Regions from separate parts of the Dorea sp. OM07-5 genome, predicted to be linked through region 1. Evidence: predicted binding sites of a transcription regulator. Region 1 holds the regulator's gene; the other holds the start of a gene.
What was found. Region 1 encodes HrcA, which represses chaperone genes, less so after heat shock. Its sites were predicted from a motif close to TGTTAGCACTCNNNNNNNNNGAGTGCTAACA; they were not measured.
Positions count from the first base shown of each region.

Region 2: the regulator HrcA is predicted to act here: its motif matches at 5,479-5,509, upstream of clpB (ATP-dependent chaperone ClpB).

Region 1 covers NZ_QUKZ01000014.1:28,829-45,631, reverse strand. The annotation lists gene DXC04_RS12255 (ornithine cyclodeaminase family protein) at 1-931, opposite strand, end outside; gene DXC04_RS12250 (MATE family efflux transporter) at 928-2,322, opposite strand; gene DXC04_RS12245 (iron-containing alcohol dehydrogenase) at 2,315-3,499, opposite strand; gene DXC04_RS12240 (STAS-like domain-containing protein) at 3,538-3,834, opposite strand; gene DXC04_RS16215 (DUF6040 family protein) at 4,038-4,154, shown strand; gene DXC04_RS12235 (AraC family transcriptional regulator) at 4,339-5,235, opposite strand; gene DXC04_RS12230 (MFS transporter) at 5,351-6,613, shown strand; gene dnaJ (molecular chaperone DnaJ) at 6,719-7,915, opposite strand; gene dnaK (molecular chaperone DnaK) at 8,067-9,950, opposite strand; gene grpE (nucleotide exchange factor GrpE) at 9,986-10,585, opposite strand; gene hrcA (heat-inducible transcriptional repressor HrcA) at 10,636-11,679, opposite strand; gene DXC04_RS12205 (hypothetical protein) at 11,827-12,120, opposite strand; gene DXC04_RS12200 (response regulator transcription factor) at 12,196-12,813, opposite strand; gene DXC04_RS12195 (ATP-binding protein) at 12,813-15,260, opposite strand; gene DXC04_RS12190 (Crp/Fnr family transcriptional regulator) at 15,329-15,979, opposite strand; gene DXC04_RS12185 (ATP-binding protein) at 16,095-16,803, shown strand, end outside.
Region 2 covers NZ_QUKZ01000013.1:46,874-63,676, forward strand. The annotation lists gene DXC04_RS11915 (zinc ribbon domain-containing protein) at 1-587, opposite strand, end outside; gene DXC04_RS11920 (N-acetylmuramoyl-L-alanine amidase family protein) at 590-1,567, opposite strand; gene DXC04_RS11925 (Y-family DNA polymerase) at 1,567-2,796, opposite strand; gene clpB (ATP-dependent chaperone ClpB) at 2,808-5,423, opposite strand; gene DXC04_RS11935 (metallophosphoesterase family protein) at 5,591-6,184, opposite strand; gene DXC04_RS11940 (BMP family ABC transporter substrate-binding protein) at 6,193-8,085, opposite strand; gene DXC04_RS11945 (ABC transporter ATP-binding protein) at 8,362-9,540, opposite strand; gene DXC04_RS11950 (ABC transporter substrate-binding protein) at 9,996-11,324, shown strand; gene DXC04_RS11955 (carbohydrate ABC transporter permease) at 11,395-12,237, shown strand; gene DXC04_RS11960 (carbohydrate ABC transporter permease) at 12,237-13,070, shown strand; gene DXC04_RS11965 (LacI family DNA-binding transcriptional regulator) at 13,124-14,131, shown strand; gene malQ (4-alpha-glucanotransferase) at 14,149-15,639, shown strand; gene DXC04_RS11975 (TraX family protein) at 15,685-16,398, opposite strand; gene DXC04_RS11985 (AraC family transcriptional regulator) at 16,734-16,803, opposite strand, start outside.

The sequences.
Region 1 (16,803 bases):
CTAATATTTTCTGTGCAATACACACATCAAAAAGTCCCATACCTACGGATTTAAAATAGGTGGTCTTTTTTGGGTCGGTAATTTCCTGCGGATTCCCTGCCAGATAATCACTCATTAAAATTGTCTGCTCTTCTTTCAGACGTCCATCTTTTATCGGCTGACTTAAGTCTCCACTCTCTTCGCATGCATATGGGAGCTCAATGTAGACTTCATTTGTCAAATCCCAGATCGCATCCGGAATCTCACGCATCTCAGGCGTGTAAGAACCGATTGCAATGATACATTTTCCTTCTAACAAATCCTTGTCATCCGGTAATACCGGCTGCGTGGAAGGTGTTGTTGTACAAATGATCTCACTGTTTTTAACCATCTCCTCCACTGTCTTACATTGTACTACCTTTACATCCGGGTTATCAATAGCTTTTTCCAGTCTTGCCAGATAATCTGTCAGATCTCTGTCACTGTGATTATACACATAAACCGTATCAATCGGTCTTGCCGCACATGCATACAACGCCTGATAGAATCCCTGTACACCGGCTCCTGCGATTCCGACTGTATGACAGTCTTTTCTGGATAAATGCCGGATGCCGACACCTCCGACTGCTCCTGTTCTCCATGCAGTTACCCTCTGGCCGTCCATTACTGCCAGCGGTTTCCCTGTCTTATAATCATTCAGATACATGATTCCATCGATAGATGGCAAACCAAGTTCTGCGTTATCTGGAAAAATACTTAAAATTTTTGTTCCAATAACTTCCTTCGTATAACATGGCATATACATCATTGTCTTGTTCGCATCTTCTACACACGGACGCGGCGGCATATAATAATCACCTGCTTTAAAAATCTTATAGGCTTCTTCAATCTGATCCATCATCTCATTTCTGTCGATCAGCTTATCAATCTGTTCACTGTCTAAAACTATCATACTACTTCTCCTTCCAATTCTTCTCTTTCTCTTGTGACATCTTTCAACCACTTATAGCTTAAATACCGCTTAATCGTAATCGGTATCTTGATCAATTCATCGCTCATCAATATCATATAAACAACCGGAACACCGGCATGGAAGATAAATGCTGCTGCCGCTCCCAATAAGATTGAGCAGCCCCACATCGTTGATACATCCATGATCATTCCGAATTTGGTATCTCCTCCTGACCGGAAAATTCCGATCACCATTGTCGTATTAAATGCCTGCGCCACAGTAAAATACGACATGACAAAAAACATAAAGCTTAAATAACTTCCCGCCTGTGCCGTAAGTGCCAAATTCGCTCTTGCAAGCGGTGCCGCCAGCAGGATCAGAAGTCCTCCAAGTCCTCCGAGCAACAGGCTCAACCAGATAAAGCGGACTGCATACGCTTTCGCATGTTCCATCTTCTTCTCACCAATTGTCTTGCCTAGATAAATAGCCGCTGCATTTGAAATACCAAAAGCTACAACCGTTGCAAGCTGTCTTGCCACCTGTGCCACAGAATTAGCCGCAACTGCCGCGCTTCCAAGATGACCGATCACTGCCGTATTCGCAGAGCTTCCAAGTCCCCACATTAATTCGTTTAATACAACCGGAAGTGCATAAACAAGAAAGTCTTTCCATAAAACAGGATCAATGTGCAGCATATCCTGCAACCGGATCCGTACGATTTTATTTTTCAAGAATGCATAGAACAGTACCATAATCGTCTCGGCACCTCTTGCACACAATGTTCCGATCGCCGCACCCGCAATGCCTAGTTTCGGAAATCCAAACATCCCAAAGATCAACACAGCATTGATAATAATATTCAGACCCAGCGACACTGCATAGATAAATGTTGCTATGACAACCTTCTCCATACTGCGGATAATATTCAGATATACCTGTGTTACTGCCATAAATATGTAAGAAAGTGCCACGATTCTTAAATATTTCACACCTTCTGCTATGACAACAGGATCAGAAGTATAGATCCGCATCAGCAGCCCCGGTATGCCAAGTGCCGCCACTGCAAATACAACCGCCGTTGTCAGTCCGGTACGAAGCCCGATACCAAGTATTTTTTCTATCGTTCTTGTGTCTTTCTTTCCCCAATACTGTGCGGTCAGCACCGTTGCTCCGGATGTCGTACCATAGAAAATCAGTGTCATAATAAACTGCACCTGTCCGGCAAGTGATGCTCCTGACAGTACCTTTTCTCCGACTTTTCCAAGCATAATCACATCCGTTGCCGTCACACCGACATTAATCAGATTCTGTAATGCCATCGGGATTACCAGTGCAAATACGCTCTTATAAAAAAGTTTCCAGTCGATATTTAAGTTCTTCGTCTTATTCATGATTTGCTGCTTTGTAGATTTCGTACATATCCTGCTTCTTCAGTTTCTTAAAGCTTCCAAGTTCTACAGTATCTCCTTTTGTCGCACTATCTGCCATCTGCATAAGAACATCATCTTCCAGTACGCCGGTCTTCATCTGTCCAATACATACTGGCATCTCGATTCGTTCAAAGAACTTCTCTGTCTCTTCAATCGCTGCCAGTGCAGCCTTTATATCATCCACTTCTTCAATCCCCCAGACTTTTCTTCCGAAATGTGCAAATCTTGGGATGTCAATCTGGTAAACATACCGTGCCCAGCTTCCCCATACTGCGGAAAGTGTTGCTCCGTGTGCTTCATCAAACATGCCACCGATCTCATGCCCCAGCTTGTGACATGCAAAATCTTTTGGTCTTCCAAGTCCTGTCATATTATTATGCGAAATGCTTCCGCACCACATGATTTCACTTAATGCATCATAATTCTGCTGATCTTCATATGCTTTTAATCCATTGCGAATCACTGTGCGGAGAACACCTTCTGCAATCTCATCTGTCAGTTCATTACCATCTACCGGTGTGAAATAACGCTCCATTGTATGCATCATAATATCTACAATTCCACATGTAAGCTGATACTTCGGCAACGTATACATCAGTTCCGGATTCATCATTGCAAACTTCGGACGCACAAGATCACTGTGTGCACCTACTTTCTTTCCGGTCTCCTCATTTGTCAATACAGCAGAATCACTCATCTCACTTCCTGCTGCCGCAATCGTAAGTACAACTCCAACCGGAAGTGCCTTCTCAATTGGAACTTTACCACTCCAGAATTCTTCCAGATCTGTTCCCGGTTTTGCTGCTGCGATTGCAATTGCTTTAGCAGTATCAATACAGCTTCCTCCACCAACTGCCATAACCAGATCAGCGCCAGAATTGATTGCCTTTTTCACGCCTTCTTTTGCAAGGGACATTCTTGGATTCGGCTTCACGCCTCCAAGTTCTTCCACTTCGATTCCTTCTGCTTTTAAAACCGCTTCAACCCGTCCGAGCAGCCCACTTCGAACGACACTTCCACCACCATAAACAAGCAGAACTTTCTTTGCCTGCCATTCCTTTGCAAGTGTTCCTGCTTTCAGCTCTGCCTCTTTGCCAAACACAATCTTCGTTGGCATATATTGTTCAAAACTATGCATGATTTTTCTCCTTTCCGTTTCCAAATCCGTATCTTTTATTATAACGGATAAGTCTTGTTCCGTCCACCACTTACATGCCGAATCATTCCCTGTACGGACTTGTTTGCATTCTGCACGGTCAGTACAATCTCCGGATATCTGTTTTGGAACACACGGAATACTTCATCTGCAAATCCCTGTCCGAGAATTTCCACATCTCGAAAATCAAAAATAATCTCTTGAAATTCTTCCAGACGTCTCAATATACGTCTTGCCTGTGATCTGGCAACCGGATTACCAAACGGACACATCTCCTTTACTGGAATAAGTGCAATGATATCTATATACAATATCATCTGACCAGATTGCCATAGATTCCAGGCATTTGGATGTAAAAAAAATACCCTCTCCGAAATGTCCTGTGGCATCTGTTGTCAATTTTCCCTTATTTTTGCCCTTATGAGATAATCGTAAGGGAAATAAGGGAATGTTTTATTTAGTCATTGCCTGCCACTTTATCAAGTAACTTTGCGGATTCCCGCTTAGCTTTTCTTGTAGAGTGTGCATAGACATTCATTGTGGTAATCTGCTATTTCTCTTATTATTTGTGCAACTGGTATATGTTGCAATCAGGTGGTATATAAAAGGCTGGCGAGATACAAGGAGTTATTATTAAAATTGCAAACAGATAGATAAAATATATAAATATATAAATCTATCCATTTGCATATAGAATACTTTTATCTTTTGAACATTGTAAATATGATGCATAAATAGTATATTGTCAGCATAATTGATACAGATAATATAACGAAAAACAACATCATCTCCAAATATTGTATGATTACAGAAAGTAGAAATTAAGAAATTTCCTCTGTTTTCTTCTTTCTGTATTCATTTGGACTCATATGATAATATTGTCTAAACTTCCGGCAGAAATAGCCGGAACTTGTAAATCCGGTTTCTTCTGCAATGGAAGAAACCGATTTTTGAGTGATATAAAGTTGTTCAGCAGCCTGTGCTAGTCTGTATTGAATTAGATATGCTACCGGAGAACAGTGGATGCCAGTTTGAAAAATGTGTAATGCTCCACTTTTGCTGATAGATGCCGATGCCGCAATCATCTCCAATGTAATCTCTTCCATGTAGTGATCATGAATATACTGCATCATAGCTTGTAATCTTGCTTGTTTGTGATTTAATCGATGAATACTGTTAGAATCAGAAGTCCAGTCCATATTTTTTTGCAATATGTTCCAAAGCTGAAATAAAAGTTGTATAGTACATAATTCATTATCCGGCTTAGTTTCCTGAATAGTACAAATTTGCGACAAAAGTTGTAGCACCTGTTTTCCAAATGTGTTGGATGGACTGAAAACTTGATATGGAGCAGACGAGCTTATCACAGGAAGAATATATTTTTCGTAAATGAGGCTGTTTTCGGGTGCTAATAGGGTTGGCGAAAAAACAATATTAGGTGCAAATGTACTGCTTTGTGCTTCAAAACGATGCAGGACACCGCTATTGATAAATATGCCGCAACCTTTATGTAGTTCTATTTTGCTTGTACCTATAAGGCAGAGCGCAGTACCTTCAGCAGTATAAAGAAATTCTAATTCATGATGCCAATGCCAGTCAATGCGATGGAAGTCAAATTTCCAAATATTATCAGGATAGTATGCAAATGGATAACGATTGTTGCCATGCTGGATGGTTTCTCGTAGTGTTTCATCTGTAGTTATCTCAAAAGTCTCCATGCTATATTTCCTCATAAATAATAAAATTTGTTATATTGTACCATAAATATATGATTTTATACAATGACTAGATATAAAGTTTACGATATAATCACATTTATTAGAGGAGGACAAAATGAAAAACCAATATAATAAGACAATTACAGCCTGTTTTGTAGGTTATATTGTACAAGCTATCGTTAATAATTTTACACCACTGCTTTTTTTGTTTTTTCAGAAATGCTATCATATTCCAATTTCCCAAATTACATTGTTAGTGACTTTTAATTTTGGGATACAACTACTGGTTGATTTTCTTTCTGTCAGATTTGTTGATAAAATAGGATATCGGATATCAATGATTATAGCTCATGTTCTAGCAGCGTCAGGATTATTCTTTCTTACAGTTTTACCAGAGATTTTACCAGTTTCCTTTATTGGAATTTTGATTGCTGTAATGATCTATGCGGTGGGTGGTGGACTTTTGGAAGTCCTAGTCAGTCCAGTTGTTGAGGCTTGCCCATCCGACAATAAGGAAAAAGCAATGAGCCTGTTGCATTCTTTTTATTGCTGGGGACACGCCGGAGTTGTACTCATATCAACCGTGTTCTTTTATGTAGTCGGTATAGATAACTGGAAAATATTAGCCATTATTTGGGCGGTTATTCCAATTGGAAATGCTTTTGTTTTTTCAAAGGTTCCCATTGCACCATTGCTTGAGGATGGAGATACCGGACTTGGATTAAAGGAATTGTTTCGGATGAAATTTTTTTGGATTTTGTTGATTATGATGATATGTGCAGGAGCAAGTGAGCAAGCAGTAAGTCAATGGGCCTCTGCTTTTGCAGAAAAAGGTCTTGGAATTTCAAAGGCAGCCGGCGACTTAGCAGGGCCGATGGCATTTGCGGTTCTAATGGGAATATCAAGATTGTTTTATGGTAAGTATGGTGACCGTATCAATTTGGAACACTTTATGATTTATAGTAGTTTTTTATGTATTTTATCCTATTTAGGGATTTCATTATTCTCGATTCCGCTATTAAATCTGATTGCCTGCGCTGTCTGTGGGCTTTCAGTGGGAATCATGTGGCCTGGAACTTTCAGCAAGGCATCGGCAGCTTTGCCCAAAGGGGGAACAGCCATGTTTGCATTGCTGGCATTAGGTGGAGATATAGGTTGTTCAGGAGGTCCTACATTGGTTGGAATGGTATCAGGAGCTTTTGGGGATAACCTAAAGATGGGAATTTTGGCAGGAATTATTTTTCCAGTGTTGCTACTTATAGGAGTCATTCTTTGCAGAAGACAAAAGAAAATTACTAAATATTTTTGCTTCTTTTACCGGTCCTGCCACACAGACAAGCACAATTGCACAATTTTATCATCTGTTTTCTATCGCTAATAAGCAATTTTAAAAAAACAGAAAGAGAATATGCATCGATATATCTCTATATCCGATTCACATTCTCTTTCTGTTCATTATTCATCTATGGCTAATAAATCTCTTCTAATCCTCAAAAGCTTCTTTCACTTTATCCATAAAGCCTTTTTTCTTCTTTCCACCTTTTGCAGAATCCTTTGGTTCGGATGATTCCGGTGTATGCAAAGTATTGCCGGAAAGCTCATCGAACTTGCGGAGTGCTTCTTTCGCTTCTGCACTTAAATGTTCCGGTGTCTGGATCACCAGTGTTACATAATGATCGCCACGGATGCTTGCACTTCGGATAGAAGGAACTCCCTTGCCTTTGAGACGTACTTTTGTACCGGTCTTGGTTCCCGGTTTTACAGTGTAGATCACATCTCCGTCTACGGTCTTGATCTTCACATCTGCACCAAGTGCTGCCTGTGCGAATGAAATCGGTACCGTAGAAAAAATATGCATATCCTGCCGCTGGAAGATCGGATGTCTGGATACAACCACTTCTACCAGAAGATCTCCTCTTGGTCCGCCGTTCACGCCCGGTTCTCCTTTTTCACGGATTCTTACACTCTGTCCATTGTCAATACCTGCCGGAATGGATACAGATATTTTCTTTCTGTTGGAAACATAACCGGTTCCACCGCAGCCTGAACACTTCTCACGGATGATTTTACCGGTTCCGTGACAGTCCGGACAGGTCTGTACATTCTGTACTGTTCCGAAGAAGGACTGCTGCGTATAAACAACCTGACCTTTTCCTCCACATTTTGAACATGTCTCCGGGGATGTTCCCGGTTTTGCACCTGTTCCATTACATTTCGGACATGAATCTTTTAATACAACATCCAACTCTTTTTCACAGCCAAACACTGCTTCTTCAAATGTAATTCTGACACTCTTGCGGATGTTTGCACCTTTCATAGGTCCCTGACTGGCACGACCGCCTCTTCGGCCGCCTCCAAACAGATCACCAAACATATCTCCGAAAATGTCACTGAAATCTGCGCCGTTAAAATCAAATCCGCCGAATCCACCGGCTCCGCCTGCGCCACCTTCAAAGGCTGCATGACCGTACTGGTCGTACTGGCGACGTTTGTCTGCATCGCTCAGTACCGCATAGGCTTCCGATGCTTCTTTGAATTTCTTTTCCGCCTCTGCATCACCAGGATTCATATCAGGATGGTATTTTTTAGCGACTTTTCTGTATGCTTTTTTAATTGTGGCTTCATCTGCATCTCTGCTTACGCCAAGCACTTCATAATAATCTCTCTTTGATTCTGCCATCTCTTATCCCTTTCCACTGTAAATCTAATCTGCCTTTCCTGTACCTGTAAGCACCTGCCACTGACAGCTTCTTACGGATACTGTGAAACAGAAAGAAGTTCTGTGTGCCCGGCTTACACCGGACACACAGAACAACCTATCTTACCAGGTCTTATACTTCTTTATAATCTCCGTCTACTACGTCGTCTCCCTGGAATCCTTCCGGTGCCGGACCTGCTCCCTGTGCACCTGTTCCCATGTTCGGATCAGCTCCCTGTGCGCCAGCTGCAGCTCCTGCCTGCTCATACATCTTTGTGAAGAGTTTCTGAGCACTCTCTGTCAGTTTTTCTTTTGCTGCTTTAATCTCAGCGATCTGAGCATCTGTCATCTCTTCTGTATTTGCCTTCTCAAGCAGATCTTTCAGTGCTTTGCAGTCAGCTTCTACTGCTGCTTTGTCAGCTGCATCCAGTTTGTCTCCAGCTTCAGACAATGCTTTCTCTGTCTGGAATACGAATGCATCTGCTTCGTTCTTTGTATCGATTCCTTCTTTACGTTTCTTATCCTGTGCTTCAAATGCAGCAGCTTCTTTTACAGCTTTATCAATATCTTCATCAGACATGTTAGATCCTGCTGTGATTGTGATATGCTGCTCTTTTCCTGTTCCAAGATCTTTTGCAGATACATTTACGATACCATTTGCATCGATATCGAATGTAACTTCGATCTGCGGTACTCCACGCGGAGCCGGTGCGATTCCATCCAGTCTGAACTGTCCGAGGGACTTGTTGTCTTTAGCAAACTGTCTCTCACCCTGTACAACGTTGATATCAACGGCTGTCTGGTTATCTGCTGCTGTAGAGAAGATCTGGCTCTTCTTTGTCGGGATTGTTGTATTTCTCTCGATCAGTCTTGTAGCTACACCACCCATTGTCTCGATAGACAGTGACAGTGGAGTTACATCCAGAAGAAGGATGTCGCCTGCGCCTGTATCTCCTGCAAGTTTACCACCCTGAACAGAAGCACCAAGTGCTACACACTCATCTGGGTTCAGAGATTTGCTAGGCTCTTTACCTGTCAGACGTTTTACTTCTTCCTGTACAGCCGGGATACGTGTAGATCCACCAACCAGCAGTACCTGACCAAGCTCAGAAGCTGTGATACCAGCATCAGATAATGCTCTCTGAACCGGCTCAGATGTCTTCATCACAAGGTCGTGTGTCAGTTCATCAAATTTAGCTCTTGTGAGGTTCATATCAAAATGTTTCGGTCCCTCTGCTGTAGCTGTAATGAATGGCAGGTTGATATTTGTGGTTGTTGCAGAAGAAAGTTCTTTCTTCGCTTTCTCAGCTGCTTCTTTTAATCTCTGCAGTGCCATCTTATCTGTAGATAAGTCTACACCTTCCTGTTTCTTGAATTCGGCGATCATGTAATCTGTAATCTTCTGGTCAAAGTCATCTCCACCAAGTCTGTTGTTACCTGCTGTAGATAATACCTCGATAACACCATCACCAATCTCGATTACGGATACATCGAATGTACCACCACCAAGGTCATATACCATAATCTTCTGTTCATTCTCATTGTCAAGTCCGTAAGCAAGTGCTGCTGCCGTAGGCTCGTTGATGATACGTTTTACATCAAGTCCTGCGATCTTACCGGCATCTTTTGTAGCCTGACGCTGAGCATCGTTGAAGTAAGCAGGTACTGTGATAACAGCTTCTGTTACTTTTTCTCCAAGATATCCTTCTGCATCTGCTTTTAATTTCTGAAGGATCATTGCTGAAATCTCCTGCGGAGAATATTTCTTCTCATCTACAGTTACTTTATAATCAGATCCCATCTCTCTCTTGATAGAAGAGATTGTTCTCTCTGCGTTTGTAACTGCCTGACGTTTTGCAGGTTCACCTACAAGACGCTCTCCTGTTTTTGTAAATGCTACTACTGACGGTGTAGTTCTTGCACCTTCTGTGTTAGCGATAACTGTTGGCTGTCCACCTTCCATTACGGCTACACAGCTGTTTGTTGTACCTAAGTCAATACCAATGATTTTACCCATAATAATTGTCCTCCTGTTCTATTTCTAAATAAATTCTAATTTGCTACTTTTACCATACTGTGTCTCACTACAGAGTCACGATACATATAACCTTTTTGGAATTCTTCGGCAATGATATTCTCACCGAGATTCTCATCTTCCACATGCATAACCGCATTATGAAGATTCGGGTCAAATTCCTGACCTACCGCTTCGATAGGTTTCACCTCGATTCCTTCCAGTGTTGTCATCAGTTGTTTGTAAACCTTCTCCATTCCCTGGATAAATGGATCCTCTTTGTCTTCTTCCTTCACTGCATCCAGACCTCTTTCGAAATTGTCTACAACCGGAAGAATCTTCTCTATGATATCTTTCGCACCAACTTCGTACATTTGGGATTTCTCCTTCTCTGTACGTTTGCGGAAGTTATCAAACTCTGCCATCTGACGAGTGAGTCTGTCAGTCAGTTCCTCAATCTTCTCGTCTTTTTTATCTTTCTTATCCTTCTTGCCAAATAACTTCTTGCCGGATTTCTTCTCTTCTGTATCGGATTCTTTGCTGTCCTCTGTCTCTGCTTCCTTCGCTTCGTCTTCGGCTGCCTCTTCTTTAGTGGCTTCAGCTGTCTTCTTTGCTTCCTCCACAGCTTCCTTTACCATCTCTTCCTGGCTCTTTTCTTTGTTATCTTCCAAGGGTACTTCCACCTTTCTTATTCATTCTTATGAAACATCTGATCCAGTTCTGTCTGGAGACGCTTCATAGATTTTAAAACATGCTCATAATCCATCCGCTTCGGTCCGATAATGCCTATCGTTCCCTTCATGCCCTCGCCTAATTCATAGGTTGCGGTCACGACACTGCAGTCCTTCATGTTCTGTACCGGTGCTTCATCACCGATATAAACCTGAATTCCTGTATTCTCTTCATGAGAAAGTGTCTGGGTTACAAGCTCTGTAAGCTGTTGTTTTTCTTCAAATGCACTGATGATATCCTGAGCGCTCTGCTTATCGCTGAGCTCCGGATATTTGAAAATGTTCGTCGCACCACTTGTATAGATCTGCATATCTTCATCGACCTGTATCGTATCTGCGACTGCATCCAGTACGTTGCCAATCACCACGCTGTGAATACCTGCCTGCTCTTTGAGTCTTGCGATCAGTCCTAAATTGATCTCCTCAATGGACATACCATTGAGTGTTGTATTCAAAAGCATATTCAGCTTCAGCAGGTTCTCATTGCTGAGCGGTTCTTCCAGATGAATGAGCTTGTTCTTTATCACATTGCCGCCGAGAACAATTACCGCGATCACCTGTTCTTCATCCACCATAGACAACTGGAGGAACTTGATCTTATTGGAATTGTTCATCGGAGTGGAAACCATCGTTGCGTAATTCGTATTGTTCGCTAAAACTTTGGCTGCCTGTTTCAGAAGCTGATCCATCTTATCTGCTTTCTGAAGCATCTGATCCTGCATATCATTCAGTTCCTGCTCCTTCTCCTGCATCAGCATATCTACATATAATCTGTAGCCTTTATCCGAAGGAATACGACCTGCCGATGTATGTGGCTGTATGATATAACCAAGTTCTTCCAGATCCGCCATCTCATTACGGATCGTTGCTGAACTTAAATTCAAATCCGTATATTTGGAAATGGTTCTCGATCCGACCGGCTCGCCACTCTCTAGATAAGTCTGTATAATCGCATGTAAAATCTTAAGCTTACGATCACTCAGTCCATGTTCTTCTAACATCAGCTCTCCTCCTTTCGGATTTTTCTTTGTTAGCACTCATTAGAAAGGAGTGCTAACATCTTTCGACTATTAATGTAGCACTCCTTTTTCTGTTTGTCAACAGTATTTATTATTTTTTTAGATTCTTTTCAAACGCTTTAAAACAGTCTAGCTCAGTTCTACTTTTGCAGCCTCTTCCGGTTTGAAATCATTTGCCAGATCATAGATATTATGTCCTGTAGACTCACTTAATACACGTCCCTCTAATGAATAGCAGCGGATAAATCTTTTACCATCTACACTTGACCAGTGTTCTACATCCCAGCTCATGTATCCGTCTTCATCAGATTTCTTCTCTTTCAGATAAAGATCTACCTGACGGCCGTCTTTCATAAGCTGAACCAGTCCGTCTGTTCCATTTACTTCTACTTCTGCTTTGTTTACTGTGTCAAAAATTTTCATTTTGCATTCCTCCTGCGTGGTTATATATTTCCTCTATTATAGCCTTTTTCTATGTAAAACACAACCGAACATCCCCTATCCTTCAAACATTTTCCGCAGATCTCTTCTTTTCTCCACCTCAAGTTTTGAAAATATACGGGTAATTACATTTTTCACATAACCATAAGAATAATGATATTCCGCCGCAATCTCCCGGTTGTCCATCCCTTTTGCAATTGCCTGCGCAATCTTCCACTCGATTGGGCTTAACACTTCCTGCATCTTTTTATACGTTTCATTCTCCTTTATTTCTTCCGTTCGTTCTTCTCTGGCCCGTCCTTCTTCATATTGTAAATGGCGTTCCACTCTTGCAAGCAGTACTTCTTTCACAAATGGTTTCACAATATAATCTACCGCGCCGGATTTTAATCCGCGCACTTCATAATCTGCATCGGAAAATCCGGTCAGGAAAATAATCGGCACACTGCCTGCCGCCGGAATCTTCTTCATCTCATTTAGTGTCTCATATCCATCCATTCCAGGCATAGCAATATCCAGAAGGATCAGATCCGGGATCACGCCTTTTTCCAGAAGTGCAATCGCCTGGCTCCCGGCTTTGGCTACACTGACACTGTAAAATTCTGACAGAATCTCTTCTGCTGTCTTTAATAAAATCAGATCGTCATCCACGACCAATACATGTTTTTTCTCCATCAGTGTTCCTCCTTCCACTTTCTGAAAATACTCTCTGCTTCTTCAAAATCCAGCTCGCGGATTTTCTGTCCGATCTGTTCCAACAGCTTTCTTCTCTCCGGATCATTTTCTGTGTCCAGCAGCTTTTGATTCCAGGTGGAAGCTTCCTTCCCCTGATAACGCATCAATGCTTCCCGTAATGCTTTTTCATAGGTTTCTTTCAGATTTATATCTGCTATGGTACTTTCTGCTTCTTCGTTTTCTCTCTGCGGTATGAGCTGCACTATTTCTTTCCGGAACTGTCTGGCTCCTTTTACCGTTCTCTCCCATTCCAGATAAAGAAGCGGCATTGCATATTTGAAATAATCCGCATCCATTTCTTTGCCATGCACTTCCATCGCCTGTGCCAGCTCTGAGAGTTCTCCTGCGCCAATTGCTTTTGCATTGCTTTTCAATGTATGCATTTCACCGGTCAGTGCCATCAGGATCTCAGTCCTTTTCTTTTCTGTATCTGCATATTTCAGTGCTTTTTCCATTTTCTCCATCTGCCTGCGATTCGGTTCATAATAATCTGTAAAAAATTCTATCAATTTTGCATATTGATATATATTTCCATCCAGTAAATGTAGTCCTTTTTCCATCTGGATCTCACAGACTTGCAGCTGTGCTTTCAGCCGGTTGTAATCTTTTCCTGATATTTTCCATTCTTTTCGGCTGCTTTTTGTAACCAGTATATCCGGCAGATAAGCCAGAAGCAGCTCTTCCATTCTCTCCCAGCGAATCGGTTTTGATAAATAAGCGGCAAATCCTTCTTTTTCAAATATCTGCTGGATTCCACTTGTAACATCTGCCGTCAGTGCGATCACCGGAACACGGATTTCCATCTCCTTCATACGCCGAAATGTTTCCAGCCCATCCATTTCCGGCATCATATAATCAAGAAATATCATATGATAATTTCCTTTTCTGACTTTCTCGATACATTCCGAGCCACTCACTGCTGTATCTGTGCGGATCTTGGTATGTTTTAACAGTGAACAGATCACTCGCAGGTTCTCTTCCCTGTCATCCACAATAAGAACCTTTGCATCCGGTGCAACAAAAGTGCCCGCATGCTTTTCTTCTATTTCTTTCCTTGGATGCCATTCTCCGGATTTTTGTTTTCCTGCCTCTTCCAGAGGAAATGTTACCGTAAATCTGCTCCCTGTCCCGACTTCACTTTGTACTTCAACCTTTCCATCCATCTCCCGGCAGAGTTCTCTGACAATTGCCAGCCCCAGACCGCTTCCTTCAATATTTCTGTATTTTTTCACATCCACTCTGGTAAATGCATCAAATAACGTATTCATTGCTTCTTTCTCTATGCCATATCCGGTATCTTTCACAGAAAAACGGATCTTTTCGCCACATCTTTCCACCTGGAATACGATAGAACCGTTCTCCGTGTATTTCACAGCATTACTGATCAGATTCAGCATAATCTGTTTCATATGTAAAGCATCCCCGTTTATATATTCCGGCAGTGTTTCATCTATTCTCACCTGAAACTCCAGATTTTTATTTTCCGCCTGTCCGGATCCTAACAGCCAGATTTCCTGTACAAGTGCCGAAATAGAAAATGGTTCTTTTGTAATCTTTACTTTTCCGGATTCAATTTTGGAAATATCCAGCACGTTATTGATCAATGATAACAGATAATTTCCGGATTTTTCAATTCCCTGTGCGTATTGCCTGATATCCTCCGAATCACATTCCCTGAGTATCATTTCATTCATTCCAAGCATCACATTGATCGGTGTCCGTATTTCATGACTCATATTTGCAAGGAAAACACTTTTCGCCTGATTTGCTTTCATAGCTTCTTCTCTCGCTTCTGTCAGATAGATCTGCTGCCTGTTATACAGACGGAAATGCAGGTAAGTAACTGTACCGATAGCAAGACTCGATACTGCAACGCCTACGATGGTATCAATAACGATCTCTTTCTCCGACAGAAACCAGATAACCGTCTGCGGGTATGCATAGGCAATTCCTATTGTTGCAATATAGATTATCAGTTCAATCAATACACAGCAGATCATCTGCAAACGCTCCAGCATAAATACAGTAAATATAATTCCAAAGACATAAAAACATGGCATGCCACTTTTATAACCGCCGCCTTTAAAAAACAGAATTGGAAACAGGATCATGAAGATCGCTATAATTGTTATAAAATAACAGAACTGATAATTTCGGCTTTTATATGCATAATATAAAAGTGAAAAAGATAAGACCGCTGTCACCCCATTGGTAAATAACAACACCGGATTTCCACTGTTCATATAAGAAAAAATACCATTCATCACACTGATCAGTACTCCCACGATCGCCAGTATATTAAACAGCCTTACACGAAACGGAAGCGCTGTATCTAAAAACAGTGATTCCAAAATATGCTGCATTTTCTTGTCTTTTCGTTCCTTCATGCGACAATCCTCCAATTTGTTCTGTTTTCAGTATAAAATACTCCCTCTGAAATCATAGTGTCTTCCGGTCACATTTCTTTTAACCAGAATTCATTCTTCCGGCAGTCCAGTATGCCTGTTTTTTTTAATTTACCAAGTTCCGCAGACATGGCACTTCTCTCCACGCAGAGATAATCGGCAAGTTCCTGTCTGTCGAAAAGAATCGTAAAATGCATACTCTGTGCCTTCTTTGCACAATCTGAAAGATACGATAACAGTTTTTCTTTTGTACTCCGTCTGGAAAGATGGCTGATTTTTTCATTCAATGCAACATTTTTTATTGCCATGATCCGGACAAGGTTGCTGATGAGCCGCTGGTGAAATGTACACGACATCGGACATGTCTCGATCACTTTATTCATATTAATAAGAAGTATTCTGCAATCTGTCACCGCCATTACACTGACCGGACTCTTCTTAATTCCCGCACAGGAAAATGCAGCCCCGTATAACTGTCCCGTTTTTACATGCTCCAGAATATTACGGTTGCCAAACACATCCTCTTCGGCAACCTGCACCATCCCTTCCAATACTAATCCCGCACCTGCAGATGATTCTTCTTCCGTAAGGATCATCTCTCCTTTTCTGTAACTTTTTTCTCTTCCATCCAGACATTTTAACATTTCTGTCAAATTTTCCTCCCGGATTCCTCCAAATAATGGAATTTCATTTATTTTCATAAAAAATCTCCTTTTGTTGGAAATACAACATCTTTTTTATTTTTATTGTAGTAGACTAAGCAAGACAAAACAAGTAAACCATTTAATTTTTATTATATGAAAAGGAGAATTTCACATGATCAGAAAAATTATTCAAATAGACGAAGAAAAATGTAACGGATGCGGTGCCTGTGCAAACGCATGCCATGAAGGTGCAATCCAGATGATCGATGGGAAAGCACGGCTGATTCGTGACGATTATTGTGACGGACTGGGCGATTGCCTTCCTGCCTGTCCAACCGATGCCATCCATTTTATAGAAAGAGAAGCGGCAGCATACGACGATGATGCTGTGAAAGAACATTTGAAGAAAAAAGGCGGCGACGCGCTTAAAAGACACTTGGATGCAAAAGAAGCACATAAACATGACACTCCTGCCGGAAAATCTTCTCACGAAGAGAAAACACCTGCTTTCACAGGCTGTCCGGGACAGCGCATCCGCTCCATCATGCACCGTAATGAAGAATCAGCTACCTCTGCTGATAATGGAACGGCTCCGGTAAGCCAGCTCAGCCAGTGGCCTGTACAGATCAAGCTTGCTCCGATCAATGCTCCTTATTTTGACGGTGCAAACCTGCTGATCGCAGCCGACTGCACTGCATACGCTTACGCTGATTTCCACAACCGTTTCATCCGCAACCGCATTACTCTCATCGGATGTCCGAAGCTGGATGCTGTCGATTACACTGAAAAACTGACCTCGATCATTGCCGGAAACGACATCAAGAGCGTTACCATTGTCCGCATGGAAGTGCCTTGTTGCGGCGGTCTGGAGTATGCCGCAA
Region 2 (16,803 bases), on a different contig from region 1:
TGTGTCTTTTTGCCTTCTTTTTTCTTAATTGCACTGCGACATTCTTTTAATGCACTTTCATATGTGCTGTAACTTTCAGAATCCAGATCATACTGTTTCTTCTCTTTCTCCATCTCTGACAGTTCTGACGCACAGTCCTGAAATGCATCCACACCTTTTTTAAGTTCTTTCAGTTCTTTAACAACAGCTCTTTTACCGCCAAAATCCAGTACACCAAGATTCTCCCATTCTGCTGCCAGCCTTGCTTCTTCCGACTGATAATCTTCAAGACCGGCTTTCTCAATCTTTGACACTGCACTGTTCTTCTGCCATGCAAGACCAACCGTCCCATATAATAAGCCGCCACCGATAATAAATACAACTGCTGCGATAACCGCTGCAATAATAACTGTCTGATTCTTCTTCGGTGATGCCGGTGTCTGTCCGGATGTTGTTCTTCCACCTGCTGGTGGTATCTGTCCGGATGCCTGTGTATTTCCCGGATTCTGTACGGTTTTCTCCGGCTGTACCGGTTCTACCGGTGCACCACATTCCGGACAGAATCTGGCACCCTTTTCCAGCTCAGAGCCACAATTTGCACAAAACATTGTTATTCCTCCTCCAATCTCATTCCTTCTGCGATTCCTTTCGCATCTGCTTCTGCCCATTCCTTTGCCAGCGTTCCATCTGCTGCCAGCTTACGCATCTTTGGTACAGTATGGAAACCATGCTCCACGATCATTCCCGGTACCGCAACATTCGATGCGCCCCTTAATACGCCGTAATAATCACCATTATTTCCACGACGGGCACAGACCGTTCCTTCTTTATCCACACTGTCATTATAAGCATCTGTCCAGTTCAGTATATCATCTTTTCCACTTACTGTGTGAAACTTTTCCTGTGTGCTGATTCCTAATTTTGCATTGGAAACTGCCAGACTGGTTCCGATTGCATTTGCCACACTAAGTGCCTGTTTACTTTCCATTGCAACAGTATTAACAATCACAATTGGCTTTGTAATGCCAATTGGCTGTCTGTTCGTATCCACACCGTTGGCATGTTCCAGATTAGCATTCGTATGGAGTGAAATAAAGAGATCCATGCCTTTTGCCGCCTCACCGCGCAGGCTGATTTTTCCGGAATCCAGTGCCAGATTCTCGTATCCGTTGATACAGATATTGCCGCTGGTACGTGTCAAATGTACAATCACCCCATATCGTTCTTCCAGTATCTTTTTCAGTTCTTTTGCCACCTGCAATGTAAAATTGCCTTCACAGTAAACAACTTTTCCGTTTTCATAGACTTCATTCTTTTTTGAATAATGCCCCGGATCAATACAGATCTGTATCTTTTTCTGTCTTTTTATTATTTTCTGCTGTTCTTTTGCTTTCTGTTTTTTTTCTTCTTCCTGCTTTTTTCGTTGCTCCATTGCTTCTTTTCTTTCCTGTGCCGCTTCTTTTTGCTTTTCTATTTTCTGTGCTTCTTCATTCTCTCTTATTTTCATCTGTCTCATATAGCTTTTAACTCCACATAGTCCGATCACAAGCAATAACATTCCCACTGCTGCAAAAATCTTTTTTCTCATCATTTTTCTTTTTCCCGCTTTTCTTCCATATTACTGCCGCGGATCACGGCTTCTTCTCCATATCTTCCACGTATTTCCTTTAAAGCCTGCTCCAGCTTTGCTTTCTTTTCACTGGCTTTCTTCCTTTTCTCCATCTCCGGCTGTACTTCAAATATGGTAAGCTGTTCTGGTGCAAACGCATCCGTCAACTTGGAACTTCGGATTCCCAGCAGACGAATGGGTTGTTTTTTCCACATTTCCCGGAATAATTCTGCTGCTGTCTCGTAAATTCTGGCATCCTCATTGGTTGCTCTCTCCAGCTGTGTCTGGTGGGAACTATTTTCAAAATTATAATACTTAATCTCCACACTGATCATTCCGGCTTTCTGCCCAGCTTTCCTGAGTCTCCTTCCTACGCTTCCTGCCAGTTTTCCCAGCACTTCACACGCCTCTTCTTCTGTCTTTGCATCCTGCGGCAGTGTAATAGAGTTGCCGATTCCTTTTGCCTCCTGACGTACCGGTTCTACCGGCGAATTGTCCATACCATTGGCAAATTCCCATAGTTTGCGCCCGTGGCTTTTCAGATGTATCTCCAATAGTTCCGGATTCATCTGTGCCAGATCTCCGATCGTGCGGATCTCCAGCTTCTGTAAATATTCCACACTCGACCTGCCCGCCATAAAAAGTTCTCCAATTGGAAGTGGCCACATTTTCTCCTTAATCTCATCCGGAAATAGCGTATGTACTTTATCCGGTTTTTCAAAATCCGATGCCATCTTTGCCAGCAGTTTATTTTCCGATATTCCAACATTCACAGTAAATCCAAACTGTCTGCGGACTTCATTTTTAATCTCTAAAGCGCCTTCCATCGGTGATGAAAAACGCGGCGCGATCTCTGTAAAATCCATATAACACTCATCTACGCTGACCTGTTCGATCTGATCCGTATAACCGCGCAGAAATGTCATCAATTTTCTGCTGTAATCCGAATAAAGTCTGTGATCCGGCGGTGCGATCACAAGATTCGGACACTTACGAATGGCATCCACAACGGGTTCCCCTGTGCGGATGCCATACTTCTTAGCGGAAATGGATTTGGCAAGCACGACTCCATGTCTGGAAGCTCTGTCGCCTCCGATGATAGCCGGTATCTTACGCAGATCCGTCTCCGCTCCATTCTTCAATTGTTCCACTGCACTCCAGCTTAAATACGCAGAGTTCACATCTATATGGAAGATTATCCATGGCATCTTATCGCTCCTTATAAGTCAGACTCTGGTACCACCTGCATATATTCCTGAATATGCGCAGCAAGTTTTTCATTCTCAACATCAATCACAATAGTCTCACCTGCCCGGATCTCACCTTCCAGCATCAGTTTTGCTGCCAGTGTCTCAACATGCTTCTGCAAATATCTTTTCAGCGGACGTGCTCCGTAAGTCGGATCGTAACCACCTTCCACTACATAATTCTTTGCAGCTTCTGTCAGGGAAAGGGAAATCTCTTTGTCTGCCAGACGTCTGTTTACATCTTTTACAAGTAAGTCAATTATATGATAAATGTTATCTTTGTTCAATGGTTTGAATAAAATCGTCTCGTCCAGACGGTTCAAAAATTCCGGTCTGAAATGTGCACGCAGGTCATTCATAACCATTTCCTGTGCTTCTGGTTTGATCGTTCCATCTTCATTAATTCCATCCAGCAGATACTGGGAACCAATATTGGATGTCATGATCAGGATTGTATTCTTAAAATCTACAGTACGTCCCTGGGAATCCGTAATACGTCCATCATCCAACACCTGCAATAATACATTAAATACATCCGGGTGTGCTTTTTCAATCTCATCAAACAGTACAACTGAGTAAGGTTTTCTTCTGACAGCTTCGGTAAGCTGGCCACCTTCATCATATCCGACATATCCCGGAGGCGCTCCGATCAGTCTGGATACGGAATATTTCTCCATATACTCACTCATGTCGATACGCACCATGTTATTCTCATCATCAAACAGGCTCTCTGCAAGTGTCTTTGCAAGTTCTGTCTTACCGACTCCGGTAGGTCCAAGGAACAGAAACGAACCAATCGGTCTGGTTGGATCTTTAATTCCGGCTTTGGATCGGATGATTGCTTCGGTTACAAGTTCCACACCTTCATCCTGACCAATGACACGTTTATGCAGCTCATCTGCCAGATGCAGTGTCTTGCTTCTCTCGCTCTCATTTAATTTGGCAACCGGAATACCTGTCCACCGGGATACGATCTTCGCAATCTCATCATCGGTAACACTTTCATGTACCAGATCGCGGTCTTCATCTTTTACTTTAGCTTCTTCATCTTCCAACTGTTTCTTCAGTTGTGGCAGCTTACCATACTGCAGTTCTGCAGCCTTCTCCAAGTCATAAGAATGCTGTGCTTTCTCAATCTCTTTGTTGATCTGCTCAATCTCCTCACGGATCTTCTGCACACGTTCAACGCCGACTTTCTCATTGTCCCACTGTGCTTTACGACTTGCAAATTCTTCTCTGCGCTCTGCCAGTTCTTCCTGCAGATGTACAAGTCTGTCCTGGCTCAACCGATCGTCTTCCTTCTTAAGAGCTGCTTCTTCTATCTCAAGCTGCATGATCTTACGCTGTAATTCGTCCAGTTCTGCAGGCATGGAATCTAGTTCTGTCTTGATCATGGCACATGCTTCATCTACAAGGTCGATCGCTTTGTCCGGCAGAAAACGGTCGGAAATATAACGATCTGAGAGTGTTGCTGCTGCAACAAGTGCTCCATCTGTGATCTTCACTCCATGGAATACTTCATATCGTTCTTTCAGTCCACGCAGAATGGAAATTGCATCTTCCACTGTCGGCTCTTCTACCATAACCGGCTGGAAACGACGTTCCAGTGCCGCATCTTTTTCAATATACTGACGATACTCATCCAGTGTTGTTGCACCGATACAATGCAGTTCACCTCTGGCAAGCATTGGTTTTAACATATTTCCTGCATCCATTGCACCGTCCGTCTTACCGGCACCGACAATCGTATGCAACTCATCAATAAACAGGATAATTCGTCCATCGCTGTTTTTTACTTCTTCCAGAACTGCTTTCAGACGTTCCTCAAATTCTCCACGATATTTAGCACCTGCTACAAGTGCTCCCATATCTAGTGAGAAAATTGTCTTGTCTTTCAGTCCTTCCGGTACATCACCACGGACAATTCTCTGTGCAAGTCCTTCCACAACTGCTGTCTTACCAACACCTGGTTCACCGATTAGAACCGGATTGTTCTTCGTCTTACGTGAAAGGATACGGACTACATTACGGATCTCAGAGTCACGTCCGATCACCGGATCCAGTTTCTGCTCTCTTGCCCGTTCTACCAGATCAGAACCATATTTATTCAACGTATCATAAGTATCTTCCGGGTTATCACTTGTTACCCTCTGATTGCCTCTCACAGTAGATAATGCTTGCAGGAATCCTTCCCGGCTGATACCCATCTCACGAAGCAGTGCCTTCATATCTTTACTTGCATATTTTATAATAGCGAGGAAGAGATGCTCAACAGAAACATATTCGTCTCCCATCGGTTTTGCCTCATCCTCTGCGTGGATCAGAACATTATTCAGATCCTGTCCTACATACTGTCTTCCACCCTGTACTTTCGGGCGTTTTGTAATCGCCTCTTCCACGCGATTAATAATAAGGTTCTTATCGAGCCCCATCTTTTCCATCAATTTCGCGATCAGGCTGTCATCCTGTGTTAATAATGCATAAAGCAAATGCTCCTGTGCAATCTCCTGGTTGCCATAGTCAGATGCAATGCGTTCACAGTCTTGCACAGCCTGCAATGATTTCTGTGTAAATTTATTTATATTCATAAAGACAACCTCCTTCTTGCTCTTGTTCTACTTGCAATATAACAATACAACACTTTATTAGCACTGTCAAGAGGCGAGTGCTAATTTTGAATATTTTCATTTTCACTCTCACTTACCACTGATCATTCAACAGAAAATCTGCCAGATATTACTTTTTTTCAGCCAAATTATTCTTCGTAAGTAAATATATAGGACTCATATCCGTTAATAATAACCGTATTCTTATATTTCGTAACTCTTGGTTTTCTTCCATAATTTAGATGCACATGTCCGTGAAGATGGTATTTCGGCGAATATTTTTCCAAAAGCTCCTTAAATACTTCAAATCCCTGATGTGCGGCTGATTCTTCATCATTGATCCCTTTCGTCGGTGCGTGAGTCAACAGAATATCAAATCCTTTTTTCTGTCTCATTTTCAACCACATTTTCTGCACTTTGCGCTTCATTTCTTTCTGTGTGTATTGATGGGATCCGCCATTGTACCAACAAGATCCGCCAAGTCCCAGAATCCTTATCCCTTTATATTCATAAATCTGGTTTTCAATACAAATACAGCCTTCTGGTTCTTTTCTTTCATATATCCCATCATGATTTCCATGAATATATAATAATGGGCAATGGGCCATTGTCACTAAAAAGCTAAGATATTCTGGTTTCAAGTCCCCGCAGGACAGTATAAGATCAATATCCTTTAATTTATCCGGCGTATAATAATCCCAGAGACTTCTGGATTCTTCATCTGCTATTACGAGTATTTTCATACGTTTTTCTACAACCCCTGCAATTTCAGAAGTTCTCCTACTCCTTCCTCTAATTCTGACCGTTCCGGTATGCTTCCTATTACGTTCTCATAGAGCCAATCCATCGTAACCAATTCTTCAACATCTAATATTTCTCCGGCAGTTCCATGAATTTCCCCATTTTGATCACATAATTCTCCTTCAAATGGATGAAAGCTTCCGTCTGCAATAAACTGGGCAAAGCTCTCTGCCATACGTTTTACTCCGCCCGGAACTCTTTCAGAACAGATTAATTCTATCACTCCTGCAGACAATCCCCACCAGTAGTTCAATGTCTTTTTATCACCATATGCAAGCGGTTTCCATGATCCCTCCAGAATATACTGCATGATCCGTTCATAAAAATTCCCCCAGTTTACAATACTGGTCGCGATTCTTGTGATTTCTCCTTTATCTTGAAAATATAATCCGTATGGACTTTCTGTTCCTTTTTTACTAATCATTTCTTTTGCTGAAATAATCTTCAAATCCTTCTTTTCTTCTTCAGATCTGGAATTTTTTACTCCTGTCCAGATTAGTTTTACCTGGGCTCCCGGCTGCATCATCTGAACACCGATTGAAAATGCATTGACATTCGCAATAGTTCCATACATCGGATAATCCTCTTCATAGCCGATCACGCTGTCTCTATCTGCCGCTGCTCCCGCTATAAGTCCCAGTAAAAATTTAATTTCATAATTTCTTGTCAGATATGTTCTTACAGATTTGTATGGGAAATTCAAAGAACAATTAAAAATATAAATGTCCGGATGTTGCAAAGCGACCTGCACCGATGCCTGCATCAACGTTGCGGCTGTAGTAAAAATCACCGTATTTCCATCCTCGATCGCCGCCTCAAGCACTTCACTTCTTGCTGTCTGCGACTGGATATTCTCATATACACTGGTAATTACTCTTCCACGAAATGAATCCTCCAGCTGTTGTCTCCCTAGTTCATGCGCATAGTTCCATTCACTGGAATTTGCACTTCCTTCATAAATAAAAGCAACTTTCATCACTCTTTTCGCCGGTGTCAGAAACCTTGTCAAAATCGGGATCTTTTCCGCCTCCGGCTCCATCACGCGTTCCACCTCTGTTTTCAGCGCTTCCGGTTCAATTTCTTCACGGATTGTTTCCAGTTTTTCACGGATTTCCACAGACGTTTTTTCTTTCAATTCTTCATATGGAAAAATATCAAGGCACCGCAAAAAAGCAGTCCCTATATGTTCCGGCACAAAATCTCCGGCCATAGATTCATACATGATTTGAAAATGGATATATACACTTGACAGTCTTCGGATTTCTTTCTCTTTCCACTTGCTGTTCCAGTCTTTTCCCATTGCCTGCAGCAGACTTTCATAATCTCCCGGTTCCGGAAATATGATCATATTCAGACCGGTTCTTTTATAAAACTCTACGAATTCATAATATACTACATTCTCTTTTTTATTATCTTGTACCGGAAGAATTCTTGTAACATTTGCCAATATAGTCGGCATTTTCAAATATTTCATAATGCTGACTCTTTTATTACCTTCCTGTACGTAGAATCTGTTTCTGTATTCATATACGGTCACCGGATCTCTCAATCCTTCTTCCATCTGAGACTGGAAAAGATTGGTCCACTTTGCTGCAAATTCCGATGTCTCATCTAATAGGGGAAGAAAATCCGGACTGAACGCATTGCTCCTTGCGGCTTCTTTTGTTCCTACAACCAAAGATAATGGAATTTCCATCATTCCAAGATATTGATTTCCTGCAGTTTCCTCCCCTTCTAGAATTTCATCCAGTACGATCGGATATGGTGATTCTCCCTTTGCGCTCGCCCGTCTGGACTGACGCTGTGCGAGTTTTCTTGCCTGTTTATAATCATCCAACGGCATTTTTCTCAGCCCTCCTGTTTTTATATAGCACGCTACTTTAATTTTTGTGGATTTTCATAAAAAAAGGGGCAGGTATTCCCGCCCCTTTTTTCAAGTCGAGCAACCACGAGACTTAGCGCGTGATTCTGGTCAGCATAAGCTGACATATTCTTTACAGAATCACTGCGCATCCTCGCGGAGCGTTTATTTCAGTCGAAGATTGGACTCCCACTGAGACAAATTTGCTGTTACTCACCACCTGAAAAAAGTGGGAGTCTTCTCGACTGAGATAAAATGCTATGCTTCCAGATTGATTCCATCCTCGTCAAATACATGTACTTCACTTCCACGGAATTTAAAAGATACTTCCTCTCCGATTGCAAGATCAGAAAGTGTTCTTCCATTGAGATCCATTGTCTGCACGATAATGATTGTATCTTTTCCAGCTGCTGTAACATGCAGATGAATCGCACTTCCCATCATCTCGGCTACATCAATCTTACCGGTAACTGCCTGTGCTCCAGGCTCTGACAATGAAATGTGCTCCGGACGAATACCAAGTGTAACCTTCTGCGATTTTACACCTTTTGCTGCCAAATTATTTTCTTTTTCTTCTGACAGCTCCACTCTGATTCCATCTACTTCTACCTGGTATTTTCCAGCATTCTCAATCAGTTTCGCGTCAAAGAAATTCATCTGTGGCATGCCGATAAATCCTGCTACAAAAATGTTCACCGGATGATCAAATACTTCCTGCGGTGTTCCGATCTGTTGAACGACACCATCTTTCATGATAACAATACGATCTCCAAGTGTCATAGCCTCTGTCTGATCGTGTGTTACATACATAAATGTAGTATCGATTCCCTGACGTAATTTGATAAGCTCTGCACGCATCTGATTACGTAATTTTGCATCCAGGTTGGATAATGGCTCATCCATTAAAAGAACTTTCGGTTCACGCACGATGGCACGTCCGATTGCAACACGCTGGCGCTGTCCACCGGATAAAGCTTTCGGTTTACGATCCAAATACGGTGTGATTCCAAGAATTTCGGCTGCCTGATCCACTTTCTGGTTAATTTCATTCTTCGGCATCTTTCTAAGCTTTAATGGAAATTCCAGATTCTCACGAACTGTCATATGTGGATAAAGTGCATAACTTTGAAATACCATTGCGATATCTCTGTCTCTTGGTTCCACATCATTCATTTTCTTGCCATCAATTAAGAGTTCTCCATCTGAGATTTCTTCCAGTCCTGCCACCATACGCAGTGTTGTTGATTTACCACATCCGGAAGGGCCAACAAGAACGATGAACTCTTTGTCCTTAATATCCAGATTAAAATCCTGAACAGCTACTACGCCTTCATCAGTTACTAAAAGATTACTCTTCTTTTCAGATGAACCTTTCTTTCTTTTTTTCTCTGTGTTCGGGTAAACTTTTTTAATGTGCTTTAAAATTACCTCTGACATAAATTAAGACTTTAATGATACTGCCTCCGCAATGTATCATCTCGTGACCGGCGATTTCTTCCGCGCCACATTACGACAGGTCTCCACACTGTCGCACCGCAAGCCTGACGGATTTCCTCCTTTTCTTTCCCTGAAAATGCAACAATGAGTGGAGTGTTGCATCCGGGCGGATTTAAATATTTATTTTTTCGAAGTATAAACCAGAACTTTTATTTTCGCAATCTATTTTCAAAAATTTGACCATTCTTATTGATTTTGCACAATTTTGAAACCTAGTCTTAAGTATTTTTCAACAAATTTTTCATTTTTAACCGTTTTTTATTGTTTTTTCTTATCCATAATGCTATGATGAAGCCAACAAATGGAAACGTTTTCGGAAACAGTTCCGAACTATTGGGCTTTTCACAAAAACACCCATTTTACAAATTATTATTTTATTTAAGGAGGACCATATTATGAACAAGAAACGTTTGATGGCAGCCGGACTTGCAGTTATAATGACAGCATCTATGGTAACTGGATGTGGCAGTTCTGACAGCAAGAAAGAATCAAAAACTGATGCGAAAGGATCTGTATACTATCTGAACTTCAAACCAGAAGCAGATGATCAGTGGCAGGAGCTTGCCAAAGAGTACACAGATGAGACTGGAGTAAAAGTAGAAGTTGTTACCGCAGCTTCCAACCAGTATGAAACTACATTGAAGAGTGAGATGGGTAAATCAAAAGCCCCTACATTATTTCAGGTAAACGGACCGGTTGGTCTTGCTTCATGGAAAAAATATTGTTATGACCTTTCCGGTTCTGATGTTTACAAGCAGCTTACTTCTGATGATTTCGCATTAAAAGAAAACGATGCAGTATATGGTATCGGATATGCAATTGAATCTTACGGAATCATCTATAACAAGAAATTACTAAAAAAAGCCGGATATTCACAGGATGATATCAAAGGATTTGATGATCTGAAAAAAGTTGTTGAAGATATTACAAGCAGAAAAGATAAATTAGGATTCTCCGCATTTACATCTGCTGGTATGGATGGTTCTTCTGACTGGAGATTTAAGACACATCTTGCAAACCTTCCTATTTATTATGAATACCAGAAAGACAAAATTGACAACACAGATAAGATCAAAGGAACTTACCTTGATAACTACCGCAACATCTGGAATCTGTATATCAACAACGCAACATGCAGCCCGAAACAGTTAAGTACAAAAACAGCTGATGATGCAACTTCTGAATTCGTAACAGAGCAGGCAGTCTTCTATCAGAATGGTACATGGGCATACGCAGATATCGCTGATGTTGGAGATGAGAATCTCGGAATGCTGCCAATCTATGTTGGTGTAAAAGGCGAAGAAAATCAGGGACTGTGTACAGGTACAGAAAACTACTGGTGTGTAAACAAGAATGCTTCTAAAGATGACATTCAGGCTACTCTTGATTTCATGAACTGGTGTGTAACTTCTAAGACAGGTACAAAGGCAATGTGCGGAGCTGCAAACGCTATGCCTTCTGGTGCTGACGGTATGGGATTTGTAATTCCATTCAAAGGGAACCTTAAATCAGAGAATCCACTTGTTAACGTTGCTAATGATTATGTAAAAGAAGGAAAGACTCCTGTTTCTTGGAACTTCTCTACAATGCCTTCTGAACAGTGGAAGAACGATCTTGGTTCTGCACTTACAACTTACGCATCAAAACAGACAGATGCGAACTGGGCAAAAGTTAAATCTGCATTCGTAGATGGATGGGCAAAAGAAGCAAAAGCAAGCAAGTAATTTATAACAAAACAACTTATTATTGCAGGGGAGCACACTGCTCCCCTGTTTTCATACAAAGAGGGATAATATGGAAAAATCTATTAAACGTTATTGGCCAGTTTTTATACTTCCTACCATGGCAGCTTTCATGATCGGATTTGTCGTTCCATTTCTGGAAGGTATCTATCTTTCCTTTTGTGATTTCACGACCATCAAAGATGCCTCTTTTGTAGGACTTGAAAATTATGCAAAAGCTATTTCTGATAAGACATTTACACATGCCTTCTCTTTCACAACTGTTTTTGCAATTGTTACTTTAGTATTGATCAACGTGCTGGCATTTGCGGTTGCACTTGCACTTACCCAGAAGATCAAAGGAACGAATATTTTCCGTACCGTATTTTTTATGCCGAACCTGATCGGTGGTATCGTACTTGGTTACGTATGGCAGCTGATTTTTGACGGTATTCTTGGAAAGTTTGATCTTGCACTGAAACTGAATGCAAAATTTGGTTTCTGGGGTCTGGTCATTCTGATCTGCTGGCAGCAGATTGGTTATATGATGATCGTCTATATCGCAGGTCTTCAGGCAATCCCAGGTTCCTTGAATGAAGCAGCGATGATCGACGGTGCCAACGCAAGACAGCGTCTTTTCAAGATCACCATCCCGATGATGATGCCTTCCATCACCATCTGTACATTCTTAACGATCACAAACTCATTCAAACTGTTTGACCAGAACCTTTCACTGACATCCGGTGAACCAATGCATCAGACAGAAATGATGGCATTGAACATTTATGATACGTTCTACGGTCATGTAGGATTTGAGGGAGTCGGTCAGGCAAAAGCCGTGATCTTCTTCATAATTGTAGTAGCAATTGGTTTGATTCAGCTTCGCGCAACCAGAGATAAGGAGGTTCAGCAATAATGAAAAATAAAAAAAGCGGTATTTTCGCCACTCTCTTTTTCACTGTAATCTCTATTCTTTTCGTGGCACCGATTTTTGTTGTTTTGATGAATTCATTTAAGAGAAAAGCTTTTATCAGTCTTTCCCCATTTTCAATGCCGGACGAAAAGAGTTATGCAGGTCTTGAAAACTATGTTACAAGTATTACAAAATATGAATTTGTAAAAGCAGTTGGCTGGACATTATTTATCACCGTCCTCTCTGTAATTGTAATTTTAGTATGTTGCTCTATGTGTGCCTGGTACATTACACGAGTAAAGAATAAACTGACAAAACTGATTTATCTTTTATGTGTATTTTCTATGGTTATCCCATTCCAGATGGTTATGTTTACCCTCTCCGGAACAGCTGATTCTCTTCACCTGAATACACCTTGGGGAATCGTAATCGTATATCTCGGTTTTGGTGCCGGACTTGCAGTCTTTATGTTCTGCGGTTTTGTAAAATCAATTCCGATTGAAATTGAAGAAGCTGCCATGATCGATGGATGCAATCCGATCAAAACATTTTTCTCAGTCGTACTTCCTATTATGAAGCCAACTTATATCTCTGTCGGTATTCTGGAAGCGATGTGGATCTGGAATGACTTCCTTCTTCCTTACCTTGTACTGGATATCAAGAAATTTAAAACAATTTCTATCGTTGTACAGTATATGAAAGGAAGTTATGGACGTGTAGATATGGGAGCAATTATGGCTTGCCTGATCATGGCGATCATCCCTGTTATCGTATTCTACTTAAGCTGTCAGAAATATATCATCAAAGGAGTTGCGGCAGGTGCTGTAAAGGGATAAAATATACTCCGTACATATTTTTTAACTGCTGTTAACAGAAAGGATTTTTAATTATGACGATTAAGGACATTGCAAGGTTATCCGGATATGGTATCGGTACTGTATCACGGGTTATAAATAATCATCCGGATGTCAGTGACAAAGCACGGCAACGGATCATGGAGGTTATCGAAGAGACAAATTTCCAGCCCAATTCCAATGCAAAGCACTTGAAAATGAGAGCTGTTTCTTCTATCGCCATTATTATTAAAGGAAATCAGAATATTCTGTTTAACGCAATTCTTGAACAGATCCAGCAACGCCTTTTGGCAAATGATGAAGAGGCAGTTGTCAGCTATCTGGATGAAGATGCGAATGAAGTCAGTTATGCTATGAGTCTTTGCCGGGAAAAAAATCCAAAAGGAATATTTTTTCTCGGTGGAGATCTGGAATATTTTGAAAAAGATTTCAAATACATCCCTGTCCCATGTGTTCTGCTGACAAACAGCGGAAAGGATCTGAAATTTACGAATTTATCCTCTCTGACAACAGACGATGCTGCAGCTTCTGAGGCAGTAATCGACTATCTGGTAGATCAGGGCCATACACATATTGGAATCCTTGGTGGTAATCTTTCCGACACACAAGTCAGCTATAAACGTCTGACAGGCTGTATTGCCGGATTCAAAAAGCACCATCTTGATTTCCAGCAGGATCTGCAATATGAACCTTGCCATTATTCTGTCGAAGAAAGTTATGAAGCTGCTCTCCGACTATTAAAGCGAAACTCGTCATTGACTGCAATCTTTGCTTTTGGTGATATCATTGCATTTGGTGCAATGCGGGCCAGTTTCGATCTTGGCAAAAGAATTCCGGAGGATATTTCTCTTGTGGGATATGATGGCATTGACCTCTCCCGTTTTTTTGTCCCAAGACTTACAACCGTCCGTCAGGATACCGCTCAGATGGCCAAGCAAGGCGTTGATTTGATGTTACAGCGGATCCATTATCCTTATAAAGCAGTTCACAAGGTCATTCCTTATGAACTGATCAAATCAGAAAGTGTAAAAAAAATAAATTAGAACGGAAAGGAGGGTTTATGGTGAGAGCTGCAGGTATTTTAATGCCCATTACTTCTCTTCCTTCCCCATATGGAATAGGAACCTTAGGTCAGACCGCACGTGATTTCATCCAGTTTCTTGAGAAATCTGGTCAGACATACTGGCAGATTCTTCCTATTTGCCCAACCGGATATGGAGATTCTCCCTATCAATCATCTTCTACCTTTGCAGGCAATCCTTATATGATCGATCTTAATGATCTTGTTTTGGAAGGATTACTGCAACGCGCTGACTTTGAAAATTTCTCCTGGGGAGACGAACCTGAAAAAATAGATTATAAGCTACAATATGAACAGCGTTTTGTTGTTCTAAAAAAATCTGTCGGAAACGTTTCTACGAACATGGCTGACAGTCTGTCTGCATTTTTTCAGACAGAAGCTTACTGGTTAGATGATTATGCCTTATATATGGCTGTTAAGAATCATTTCGGTGGAACCGCATGGTCCCAATGGCCAGAACCGGTAAGACTTCGTGACACGAATAAATTAGAGGAATTAAAAACAACTCTTGCAGAAGACATTTTATTCTGGAAAACAATCCAGTTTCTCTTCTTCCACCAATGGAACAAGTTAAAAGCTTATGCCAGTCAACATCACATTCAGATTATCGGCGATCTTCCAATTTATGTTTCCGAAGACAGTGCCGATGTATGGGCACACCCGGAACAGTTCCAATTAAATGAAGAGTTACGTCCAACAGAAATCTCCGGATGTCCTCCAGATGGATTTTCGGAAGATGGACAGCTCTGGGGAAATCCACTATTTAATTGGGATTATATGAAAGAAAATGAGTTTTCCTGGTGGATAACAAGAATTGCACATCAGATGAAAATCTATGATGTATTGCGAATTGATCATTTCCGTGGATTTGATTCCTACTTTGCAATTCCTTACGGAGATAAAACTGCGAAAAACGGAGTTTGGAGAAAAGGTCCGGGAATTGACTTCTTCCAGACTGTAAAAGAAAAACTTGGGGATCTTCCAATCATTGCCGAGGATCTTGGTTTTTTAACAGACTCCGTACATCAGTTACTGAAAGAAACCGGATTCCCTGGAATGAAAGTGTTAGAATTTGCTTTCGACACCCGTGACACCGGTTATGGCTATCTGCCTCACTGTTACACAAGAAACTGTATCGTATATACCGGTACTCACGACAATGAGACAATCAACGGCTGGTTTGAAACCGCTCCGGAAGAAGACACAGCCAATGCGATCCGTTATCTTCGTCTGACAAAAGAGGAAGGTTACCACTGGGGTATGATGCGCAGTGCATGGGCAAGCGTATCTGATACAGCGATCATGCAGATGCAGGATCTTCTTGGTCTCGGACATGAAGCCCGGATCAACACCCCATCAACGCTGAGTGATAACTGGACCTGGCGATGCAAGCCTGAAGACATCTCAGATGAACTCGCAAAGCAGTTATATGAAGAAATGAAAATATACGAAAGACTTCCTCAAATATAGAAGCGAAAGGGCGTAAATGCATTCACATTTACGCCCTCTTTTTCTTTAAATTCCAAGACACATTCTTATGATTCCTAAAATCAGCAAATGCACCGGATAGAAAAGATAATTTACTAACTTATTCTGTTTTCCACGCTCTCCATTATAAGTAAGTGTCAATCCAAATCCAAGCAGAGCCCACGGCTCTTTAAACATAGAGAGGTAACAAAACGGAATTCCAAGTGCCCATCTCTCATGAAAAATATAACAGAAATAACCGATCAGCACCGCATGATGTTCATAGTCCAGACTTGTATTCATTGCTACAAAGCACAATACCGCTACAATGAGAAATGATACGAAATACCATAACGCCTTCGGTAATGATGCCATCTTCTCTTTCAATACGTCGATCACCCAGATCATAGCAAGCACAAGTGCCAGCGTGAACATAATATTGTTCCAGTTGACTTCAACAAATCTGGCCGATGTGCACATATCAAACGGAACCTCTGATATTACTCCAAATACAAGAAGTGTAGTTAAATATCTCCACTTATTCCTTGTGTGGAAATATCCTTCTACAAGAAGGAAGATGAATATCGGGAAAGCGATTCTTCCTAAAATATCAAAAAAATCACTCAATCGATTCAATGCTCCGCCATCCAGATTCGGATAGATCAGTGCTTTATTTGTATGGTCAATAAGCATTGATAAAAAAGCGATATATTTTAGCTGCGCTCCTGAGAATATCTTGATTCTTTCTTTTATATTGTTCATAGATTTTTTTCAGACACCTTTCTTATTTATATTCTAGTAATTTTCTGTGTGAAGCTCGTGTGCTCTCTCGATGGCTGCCACACCTTTTCTGCCCAACACAAGCTCATAATCTGTCGATAATAGCAGAATAAATGCATTTATACAATCTAATATATAATGACTTTTGTCAAGAGGTAAATTGAGAAAAATCACTACAAATTTATTAAATTTTATCTGGCGAACCCGTGCCAACATAGATTTCTCATAGATAGCTCGAACCTTGAAAGATGCTAAAGCCCTTTCAGGGATTCTCCGGTTAATTGTTGTCTGCTTCGCTGTAAGCAGCGTACAGATACTTACGATTTTCTGTAGCTTCCGGGGGAAACACCATATTTTCTTTTGAAAATACGATTAAAATAAGACAGA